DNA from 2 places in the Lysinibacillus sp. NPDC094403 genome. Region 2 is predicted to be linked to the other one. Evidence: riboswitches for the same ligand, from Rfam matches in the RefSeq annotation. Region 2 holds a riboswitch; the other holds the start of a gene.
What was found. A riboswitch is a leader RNA that binds a small molecule or an ion and turns the genes downstream of it on or off. The one in region 2 is predicted to bind cyclic di-AMP.
Positions count from the first base shown of each region.

Region 1: it holds a riboswitch for cyclic di-AMP, as region 2 does, so the genes downstream of both, ACQKMV_RS20305 (TrkH family potassium uptake protein) here and ACQKMV_RS18945 (APC family permease) in region 2, are expected to answer to the same signal.

Region 1 is NZ_JBNNTL010000019.1:25,907-31,442, forward strand. It holds gene ACQKMV_RS20295 (NfeD family protein) at 1-503, opposite strand, end outside; gene rpsU (30S ribosomal protein S21) at 842-1,015, opposite strand; cyclic di-AMP (ydaO/yuaA leader) riboswitch at 1,267-1,408, shown strand; gene ACQKMV_RS20305 (TrkH family potassium uptake protein) at 1,541-2,878, shown strand; gene ACQKMV_RS20310 (potassium channel family protein) at 2,903-3,559, shown strand; gene ACQKMV_RS20315 (manganese catalase family protein) at 3,617-4,186, opposite strand; gene ACQKMV_RS20320 (spore coat protein CotJB) at 4,292-4,555, opposite strand; gene ACQKMV_RS20325 (spore coat associated protein CotJA) at 4,548-4,775, opposite strand; gene ACQKMV_RS20330 (DedA family protein) at 5,093-5,536, opposite strand, start outside.
Region 2 is NZ_JBNNTL010000016.1:9,089-14,624, forward strand. It holds gene ACQKMV_RS18930 (ABC transporter ATP-binding protein) at 1-608, shown strand, start outside; gene ACQKMV_RS18935 (ABC transporter permease) at 601-1,290, shown strand; gene ACQKMV_RS18940 (Nramp family divalent metal transporter) at 1,411-2,676, opposite strand; cyclic di-AMP (ydaO/yuaA leader) riboswitch at 3,320-3,469, shown strand; gene ACQKMV_RS18945 (APC family permease) at 3,646-5,469, shown strand.

The DNA.
Region 1 (5,536 bases), on a different contig from region 2:
GATGCATCAGCCATTGCTCTTGCATATATTGGTTTGCGTTTTTTTGTTTCTGCAGCTGCTTCCATTTGAGCAACCCATGCACTATGAGCCTTTAAGTCTGCCGCATTTCCTGCTGAGTCAATAACTGCAGCCGCCCCGATCGTTCCATTTGGCACCATATAGATTTTATCCGCATGTAAGGCTAAAAAGGCACCTGCAGAATGCGCGTCTTTGTTAATATACGCAATCTTAGGTATATCCGTTGCATCCATAAGCATAGCAATATCACCTGCTGCATTCACGAAACCGCCAGGCGTATGAATGTCTAAAATAATCGCCTCTGCATCGTTTTCTTCCGCCTCTTTAAAAGCTCGATCTAAAAATGCGTGAAGTCCTCGTTCTACTTCATTATGAATAGGTATGTGGTAGACCTTGCTACTTGCAAAAGCCGACGTTAATGGAAACGCTAACAAAAATGTCACCCAAATAACTAATAAATAACTGAGGATTCTCCGTCTCCGCATCTTTTTCCCTCCCTTCTAACATGCTTCTCTACTGTATATACGACTGACTATGCAAAAAGTTTCACAAATCTCTTAATAATTTTATTATACAGTGAATATTTAATTTGTGGGCTTTATTAACCGTATTTAACTTGTACAATCTAAACAGCTATGTAAACATAAAAGCCGAATGAATCACAAGGATCACATTCGGCTTCTCAATATGTACGTAAATTTGAGCTTAATGTAAAATACCTGAAATTAATCGAAATGTGATTAATTTCAGGTATATTTTTGTCTGCTCAGTGAATCATACAATTGCGTGTTATGAACGTAGGGATTTTTAATGGGAAATTAAATTACCACTTACGTTTACGTGCAGCTTCTGATTTCTTTTTACGTTTTACGCTAGGTTTTTCGTAGAACTCGCGCTTTCTAACTTCTTGAATTGTACCACTTTTTGATACAGTACGTTTGAAGCGGCGAAGAGCATCTTCAAGCGATTCGTTTTTGCGAACGACAGTTTTTGACATCTCTCTTTCCCTCCCTCCGAACACACGTCAATACACAAATAGGCTATTAACCATCTGCTGTGTACTAAAGAATTATAACGTATTGTCTAAAAATGGTCAATAGAAAGTGTACGAATTAATATCGAGAATTTTTGGTTTTATTTCTTTAGGAATTTTCGGCTTACATTTTGTCCACAATAAACAATAGTATTGTTACCTAAAAATTTAGGGTTTACAAAAAATAGAATATGGGCGTAGAATTATCACATTCAATTATATAGTAGCCAAATCTCAATCATTTATGAGAACGGAGGACCCAGTATTTTGGGGTTAATTCTGCATTGCAGAAGGAATGAGAAACTCTTTCGCCATTCTACCCGTCAGCTAACTTCGTCGGCTCAAGCGAAGGAGGTCATATTAGACCACTTATGAGTATGTTTATTTTTATGCCTTGAAACATACAAAAACAGTTGGTCTTTTTATTATGTCAATTTAACATTTTATAAGTGATTTAAAAATCTTTATCCAAACATTGAGGAGAATACGATGAAAACAGTGAAAAATAAATTAAATCCTCCTAAAATACTTGTTTTGGGCTTTGCTACTATTATCCTAATTGGAACGTTTTTGTTAACTCTTCCTATTGCAACGGAGAATGGTGAGGGACTTTCTTTTTTAGACGCCTTATTTACCGCTACTTCTGCAACGTGCGTAACAGGACTGATTGTTGTAGATACTGGTGATACATTTTCTATATTTGGAGAATTAGTTATTTTATTTCTTATCCAAATTGGTGGATTAGGCTTTATGACGTTTGCAACACTATTCTTTTTACTATTAGGAAAAAAAATTTCCTTAAAAGAAAGACTTTTATTAAAAGAAGCCTTCAATAATATTACAATGGCTGGTCTTGTTAGACTGGTTAGAAGGATACTACTATTTACTGCACTAATTGAATTAATAGGTGGTTTAATTTTATCTATTCGTTTTTCGTTCGATATGCCTGTAAGTAAAGCTATATATTTTGGCTTCTTTCATTCCATCTCGAATTTTAATAACGCTGGATTTGATTTAATGGGAGGCTTTAATGGGTTGACCAAATATGTAGACGACCCGTTTATCGTTTTAACTATTTGTGCTCTTATTACAATTGGTGGCTTAGGGTTTATCGTCATCAATGAACTATATGAATATCGGGAAACAAAACGCCTTTCCGTGCATTCAAAAATTGTATTAACCACAACGCTTATTTTAACAGTTGGCTCGACGCTTTTAATTTTCTTATTTGAATATGGAAATAGTAAAACACTTGGACCTTTGTCTGAATGGGGCAAAATTCTTGGTTCATTATACCAAGCTGTTACTCCAAGAACTGCTGGTTCAAATACTCTTCCTATAGGAGACCTAGCACAATCAACACTATTTTTAATCATCTTGCTGATGTTCATTGGAGCAGGTTCCGGTTCCACAGCTGGGGGAATAAAAATAACAACCTTCGCGCTTTTAGTTGCTACGATGTGGTCACAAATTAGAGGAAAAGAAGATGTTGTTCTCTTTAGACGTAGAATAGTTAACGAAACAATTTTAAAGGCTTTAACAGTCACAATGTGTGGAATGATGATTGTTATACTCGTCACGTTTGTCTTAAGTATTACTGAGCAAGGACATAGTTTTATGATGTATTTATTTGAGGCAACCTCTGCGTTTGGTACAGTAGGACTTTCTATGGGATTAACTCCTGAGCTATCACCTGGTGGTCGACTAGTCATCATATTGACAATGTTTGCTGGTAGATTAGGTCCATTAACAATTGCTTTTGCCATAACAAAACGACGGAAATCTGAGGCATTCCGTCATCCTAAGGGAAATATTATGATTGGGTAATCACATAAAGGAGAGTGGAGTGCAATGGCTATCAAACAATATGCTGTAATTGGCCTAGGTAGATTTGGAACAAGTATAGCTCGCAGATTACATGAAGCTGGGCAGGAAGTTTTAGGAATCGACATTAATGAGGAAAGAGTCGAAGATGCTGAACTATATGTGACACATGCAGTAGTCGCTGATACGACAGAAGAAAAAGCTCTTACCTCTTTAGGAATAGGCAATTTCGATTATGTCATCGTGGCAATAGGCAATGATATGCAATCGAGCATTTTAACCGTATCATTATTAAAAGAACTTGGAATCAAAAAGGTGATTGCAAAGGCTCTTGGAAAAAGACACGGGCAAGTTTTAGATAAAGTAGGAGCTGATTGGATTATCTATCCTGAAAGAGATATGGGAGAGCGAGTTGCCAATCAGCTTCTCTCACCTAATATGTTAAACTATATTGAATTATCAAAAGAATACAGTATAGAAGAAATTATGATTCCTTCAAAGATGGCTAGACAAAATCTTCGAGATTTAGACCTTCGTGCGAAGTATAATGTAAGTGTCATTGCCATTGTTCGAGAAGGGGACATTATCATTTCTCCCTCCCCTGAGCAGATTATTGAAGAGGAAGATTTATTAGTAATGATTGGTCACCGGAAGGATCTTGCTTTATTTTCAAATATTGAATAATAGTCAAATAGGCTGTGTCAAAAGGAGTTTTCTCTTGACGCAGCCTATTCACCTCTTTTAAAAGATCTTCTTGCTATCCCGATCATCTTTTAAAATCTCTACAGCTTCTCTAAAACGTAGAGAATGGACGATTTCTCGTTCACGTAAAAATTTCAAGCTATCATTCAGATCAGTGTCATCAGATAAATCAATAATCCACTGATATGTCGCTCGCGCTTTTTCTTCAGCGGCAATATCCTCATATAAATCAGCAATCGGATCCCCTTTAGCCTGAATATATGTTGCCGTAAACGGTGATCCAGCTGCATTCTGATAAAATAATGCCCTGTCATGATTAGCGTAGTGTTCTCCAAGACCTGCTTCCTTTAGCATCTCTGGAGTGGCATCCTTCGTAAGCTTATAAATCATCGTGGCAATCATTTCCAAATGAGAAAATTCCTCTGTTGCTATATCTGTTAACAATCCAACTACTTTATCAGGAATAGTATAGCGCTGATTCATATATCGAAGTGCTGCTGCTAATTCTCCATCTGCACCACCATACTGCTCAATTAAATACTTAGCTAGCATAGGGTTACATGTACTCACCCTTACTGGATACTGGAGTTTCTTTTCGTAATACCACAAAAATAATTCCTCCTAGGTACTCATAATCAATTTAGGCTCGCTATAATTGCGTCCGGAATCGGCTTTGTGCTCGCACAAAGAACGTCTAAACCTAGCTGAAAGAAATTAGACTTGCCATGGCCAAGGTGTATCCACCCAATTAAAAGGATAATTTGAATAACTTCTCCCAAAATTCATAAGTGGACCAAATTTTTGCTCAAATTCAACCTTAAGTCGCATGCTTATTTCAGTGTTTTCATTAAATTGTTGAATGGCATCATAATCGTGAGGATGAGTATCTAAATAAAGATTTAATTCCACTATTACAAAATCAATGGCTTGTATTTCTTCAAGTAGCTTATAAAATTCGGGTGGCATCTCTTTACTCACTCTTCATCCCTCCTTCTCGGGGATTTGGATAGGGGCTAAATAATTGAGGCCATAACGTACCAGATCTGAGAGCTTCTCTAGGGGTTTGATATTGTGGTAGCCCAGGCGGTTGAAAACCCATATATAATTGAGGCGGTGTAGAAAAACTTTTAACTCTTATAGGTGGACATGGATCGAATGGGCTAATATAAGGCTTCCAATATTTATATTGCTTAAACATTGTATCCTCCCTTCTGTAATCAATTACATCAGTGGAGTATATGAGGTAGATTAAATTATTATTCAGACGACTAGTGTTATGATCTGGAAGAAGTCACAGAATGAGATGTAAAACTTCCCTTGCATAGCACTTGATATGAAAGTAACATTCGACACTTGTTCTGTCCTAAGAAAAAGATGTTAGAAACTGTTAATGTTTTGCTCAAAGTACACTACACTCAGACGAATTAAGTTTGCACAACCACATAAAGTAGCTCGCATTTCGAAAAACGCGAGCTGTACTTTTTATTCATGCATTTTAGTATATTGACCGTATCTTTATATAGTTACACCAACAAAGTATCCAATAGAAATAAATATAATTACCCATGTCAAAGCTCCAAAACAAGCGAAAGCTAGATAAGTTCTTAATTTCATTTGGGTTATTCCAGACATGTAACTTGTTACATGTCTAATACCTGGAACGTAGTATCCTATAATAATCGTCCATGGTCCAAAACGATGAAACCAACGTTCAACTTTAGTAAACCGTTTATTATTGAGACCGATCCATTTTCCATACTTTAATATTAAAGGCTTCCCTAATTTATTTCCTATTGCATAGCTAATGATCATGCCAGTAGACGAGCCAAGAAAGCTTAAGAAAATACTCAATAGATAGTTTAAATGCCCCTCATGACACATAAATCCCACAAACGTCATCAAAATCTCATCGGGAATAGGTAAGCCTATTATCCCTAAAGATAAGAGTAAAAATATAGC
Region 2 (5,536 bases):
GCTATTATGACAAGAAAGAGATTGCCCATGCCCTAGATCTAGTGAAACTAACAAACACTGAGAAGAAACGTGTAAAAGACTTTTCTCTAGGGATGAAACAACGGTTGGGTATTGCACGTGCAATTATTACTAAGCCGGAATTACTTATTTTAGACGAGCCGATAAATGGACTAGATCCAGTTGGCATTAAAGAGCTTCGAGAACTATTCAAGATGCTTTGTAAAGAGTATGGAATTACGATTATTATCTCTAGTCATATTTTGGGTGAAATTGAACAATTGGCAGATACAGTTGGGGTTATTAAAGATGGAAGATTAATTAAGGAAGTAACAATGGAAGATGTCAATCGTAGTCAAGCAGATTATATTGAAGTGGTTGTCAATGATGGGAAAAAGGCTGCCTTTATTATAGAAAGTAAATTAAATATTACTAATTTCAAACTAATGGATGACAATTGTATTCGAATTTATGAATCGACAGCTTCACAAAAGGTGCTATCTAAAACATTGATTGAGCATGATATTGAAATTGAGGGCATTAGCAAAAAAACAAGCTCATTAGAGGATTATTTCTTGAAGTTAATCAATGGAGGTGTAGCTAGTGCTTAATTTAATGCGTCTAGAAATGAAAAAATATCATATTGGTTCATATATAAAACGAGCTATTTTCGCAAATTTTGTGATATTAGGTATTATGTTTATGCTTTTATTTATTACTAAAATAGAAGGGGACCTAACCTTTGACAATTATCAGATGGCATTAGGCATTATTGATTCAGCTGTAAGAGCAGTGTTTATTATTTTTGCTAGTGCGTTAATCGCCAAGCTTATTATTGGTGAATTCAAATATAAAACGATCACTGTAGCTTTTATGTATCCGATAAATAGGAAAAAATTAATTGCTTCAAAGTTAGCCATTGTTGTTCTTTTCACCTTTAGTGCAATTATTATATCAACTGCTTTTGTAACAGCGATTTTTTGTGCTGTTAGTGAGAATTTCCAATTGGTTTCAGATACATTAACGAGCTCTCTAATAATACAACGAATTCCAGTTGTTATAATGAATGCAGTTGCAGCATCATGCATCGCATTAATACCATTGTATTTTGGTATGAGAAAATACTCCATTCCGGCAACAATTATATCATCTATTTTAATTGTAGCGGCCGTATCATCAAATACAGGTAACTTCACCTTGTATGATATTATTATCATACCAATCACTTTAGCTATTATCGGTATAAGCGTGGCCTATTTATCATTTAGAAACATTGAGAAGATAGATATATAAGGATAAAAAATTAGCTCATCACAGACTAAACGCTCTCTGGAAAGCATCCAGTCGGAAGAGCTTTAAAAACTTAAATGCCAGACACAAAACCAAATTAAGGTTTTTGTGTCTGGCATTTTTTTAACCAAATACCGTTTGCCATAATAAATAAAGATTTAAAGTAACTACAATCACCACGACAATCCATCCTAAGATAGTTGTTATACGATGGTTGACTAGGTCTCCCATGATGTCACGCTTACTTGTAAACATAACAAGCGGTACAAGAGCAAATGCAATACCAAACGATAAAATAACTTGGCTTAGGACAAGCGCATAGGTCGCATTAACGCCGGATGCAATGATGATCAGAGGAGGTAACATTGTAATAGCTCGACGTAAATAAAGCGGAATTTTTCTTCTAATAAAGCCTTGCATCACAACGTCACCTGCAAGTGTACCAACTGAAGAGCTAGCAAGACCTGCAATGAGAAGGCCAAGACCAAAGGATACCGCCGCCATCGGACCAAGCGCCGCTTTTAATCCGTTATAAGCGATATCTAAATCTTCAACTACTACGCCTTGTGTATGGAAAACTGCTGCAGCAATAACAAGCATACTCATATTGATAGCGCCTGCGACAATCATAGCGATAATAATATCAATAAACTCAAAACGGAATATACGTTTTTTTTCAGCATCATTTCGGCCAACTACACGACTTTGGGTTAATGAAGAATGCAAGTAAATGGCGTGTGGCATAACGGTTGCTCCTAAAATACCTGTTGCCAGTAAAATAGAATCTACTCCGTCAAAGCGTGGTGTGAACATGCCTATCGTTACTTCACCCCAATTTGGTTGTGCTAAAAATGTTTGGAATGCAAACGCTAATACGACAATAAGCACCATGCCAGAAATACCTGCCTCAAATGCTCTAAAGCCTCTACGCTGTAATTCTAGAATAGCAAATGAGCCGACCGCTGTAATAAGCGCTGCAGGCAACATTGGAATATTGAATAACAAGTACAGTCCAAGTGCAGCACCGATAAATTCTGCAAGATCTGTTGCGATAATGACCAATTCAGCCTGAATCCATAAAAAAATAGAAGTTTTTTTAGAAAAATGTTCACGTGCTACTTCGGGTAAATTTTTACCAGTAGCAATACCAAGCTTTGCCGATAAGGATTGAATTAACACCGCCATTAAATTGGAAAAGGCGATTACCCAAAGTAGTAAATATCCATATTGTGAACCTGCTGTAATATTTGTTGCGAAGTTGCCTGGATCAATATAGGCAACTGCTGCGATGAAGGCTGGGCCAAGAAACGGTAAGATTCGTCGCCAGCCCTTTATATCTCCATTTAAAACCGCCTCAGCCGACGGTTTTGTCATTCGTTTGTAAACCATGTTGTTCCCTCATTTCAAAGAGTATCGCAGGTGAAATAAAGTTTCCTAAAGGAAAATGATATATTCCTATTTTATAGCTAGAATAAGAAAATGTGAAGAAGTTTACTCGATTTTTTTTCTTAATTCGAAATGTTTTTAGTACAGTAAATCAATTGTCATTAATGAACGTTGATTTTGTTTATGTATCATAATGTATTGAAGCATCATAGCAAAAAATTCGATTCTTTGAAAATGATCAAGGATTAATGTACTTAGCTATTTTAAAAGCAGGAATATACTTATAAGGTGGCTTTTTTTGATTTCCAATTCGGGTATTCATATATTTCCTACCCATATTAAAACATTATTCCTTAAAAAATAAAGATTCATCACCAAAGTTGCGACATTTGCCAAGTATATAAATTAATTGAAGTGGGGCTGAGTGAACCTTGGAAATCAGCGTCACAGATGAGACCCTGTATCGCAAGTGAAACGGCTTCCAGAGAAAGCGCTCGATCAGAACGGAGATCAACATCACGTTAAGGCAGTGAGCCATCATAAAAATATTCAAAAAATCAAGTGAAAAAAATTTTTTGTAACCGTTTTCTTCATCTTTACTTTTTTTAATTACAGGCGTAATATGACATCATTATAAAAGTTTCAAATTTCTAAATCGCTGAAGCAATTAGACGCGGGGGACCCAATTTTTACGGATTACACATAATCCTTGGGGTGAATCTCTTCATTTATTGAGGGGTAGGGCTACTCAGGCCCGAATCCGACAGCTAACCTCGTAAGCGTTAAGAGCAGAAAAGTGGAGCTTGGCAGACGAATGAGCGTCTACAAGTCTTATTTAGTGATGGCTTGTAGATTTTTTTATCTTCATTTAATGAAACAAAGCCCCGGTGAACGGCACAAAAACCAATTATGCTATAGTGTAATCGATTTAGAAATGTGAAACACATTCTATGAAACTAGAAGGTGTAGTAAATGAAATCCTCATTAAAACGTTTTATTATAGGTAAACCATTGAGATCTGATGCATTGGGGGAACAAAAGCTTAGTAAAACTAAAGCACTTGCCATACTATCGTCCGATGCTTTGTCATCAGTAGCGTATGGACCTGAGCAAATTTTAATTGTACTCATGACAGTAAGTACTGTTGCTTTTTGGTATTCTCTACCGATTGCTGCTGGGGTAGTTGTATTACTGACGGCACTTATTTTCTCGTATCGTCAGGTTATTTATGCGTATCCACATGGTGGTGGAGCATACGTAGTTTCTCGGGAAAATTTAGGTGTCAATGCGGGGCTAGTCGCAGGTGGATCGTTGCTTGTCGATTATATTTTAACAGTTGCGGTAAGTGTATCGGCTGGAACAGATGCCATTACTTCGGCATTTCCAAGTCTGCATCCCTATAATGTGATAATCGCTGTGTTTTTTGTTATATGTTTAACGCTTTTAAACCTACGTGGTGTAACAGAATCTGCATCCATTTTAGCGTATCCAGTTTATTTGTTTGTGATCGTGATGCTGATATTAATCGGGGTAGGGGCTTATAACATAGTAACAGGGCAAGTTCCTGCTGAGTTGCATCCAAAGGTTGGTACACCGGTTGCAGGTATTAGTTTATTTATATTATTAAAAGCATTTGCATCAGGAAGCTCAGCTTTGACTGGTGTTGAAGCAATTTCAAATGCTATTCCTAACTTTAGAGATCCAGCCCCCAAAAATGCTTCTAAAACATTATTGGCTATGGGTGGTATTTTAGCAGTGCTATTTATTGGTATTGTGAGCCTAGCATATTTTTATGGAGTTGCTCCAAATTCGAAAGAAACGGTTGTTTCACAAATTGCGGAGGCAAGTGTAGGTCGTAATCTCTTTTATTATATAGTGCAAGGAACAACAGCGATGATATTAGTACTTGCTGCGAATACAGGTTATTCAGCATTTCCTTTACTAGCTGTTAATTTATCGAAGGATGGTTTTATCCCAAGAATATTCCAAGTTCGTGGGGATAGACTTGGTTATTCAAATGGCATTTTGATGCTTGGTTTAGCTGCCATTGTTTTAATCTTTTTATTTGGTGGAACAACAGAGCATTTGATTCCACTATATGCAGTTGGTGTGTTTATTCCGTTTACTTTAGCGCAAGTTGGAATGATGCGAAAATGGTTGCGTGAAAAGCCAAAAGGTTGGGTTGCTAAATTTGTAATTAATACTATTGGAGCGGTCATTTCATTTATTGTAGCTATGATGTTTTTTGTGACAAAATTACCTCAAGTATGGCCAGTGTTTATCTTTTTACCAATTATTATTTGGACATTTCACCGTATTAAGCAGCATTACAAAACAGTTGGTCAACAACTAAGATTAGATAATGAGAAATTACCGAATGTTGAGGGTAATGTCTTCATTGTCCCTGTCGCGGGTATTACGAAAGTAGTCGAAAACACATTGCATTACGCGCAGTCATTAAACGTTGATAAAATTATTGCCTTTTATGTAGCTTTCGATCAAACGGAAGCAAAAGTGTTTGAGGAGAAATGGAAAGCTTGGCAGCCAGATATAAGACTTGTAACATACTATTCGCCATATCGGAGCATTACACAACCGTTGATGAAATTTATTGATAAGGTTGAACATCAATGTACGAAAACTGGCCATCAAGTAACAGTGATCATCCCACAGTTTTTACCGAAAAAAGGATGGCATCATATGTTACACAATCAATCGAGTCTATTAATTCGCGCATCGCTGTTATTTCACAAAAATGTCGTCATTATGACAGTGCCCTTCCATTTATTAAAATAATGACTAGCAAGCTCGAAAATAGTCTGATATAATCAGTACGTTGATTGTAAAACACGAACGTTTACAA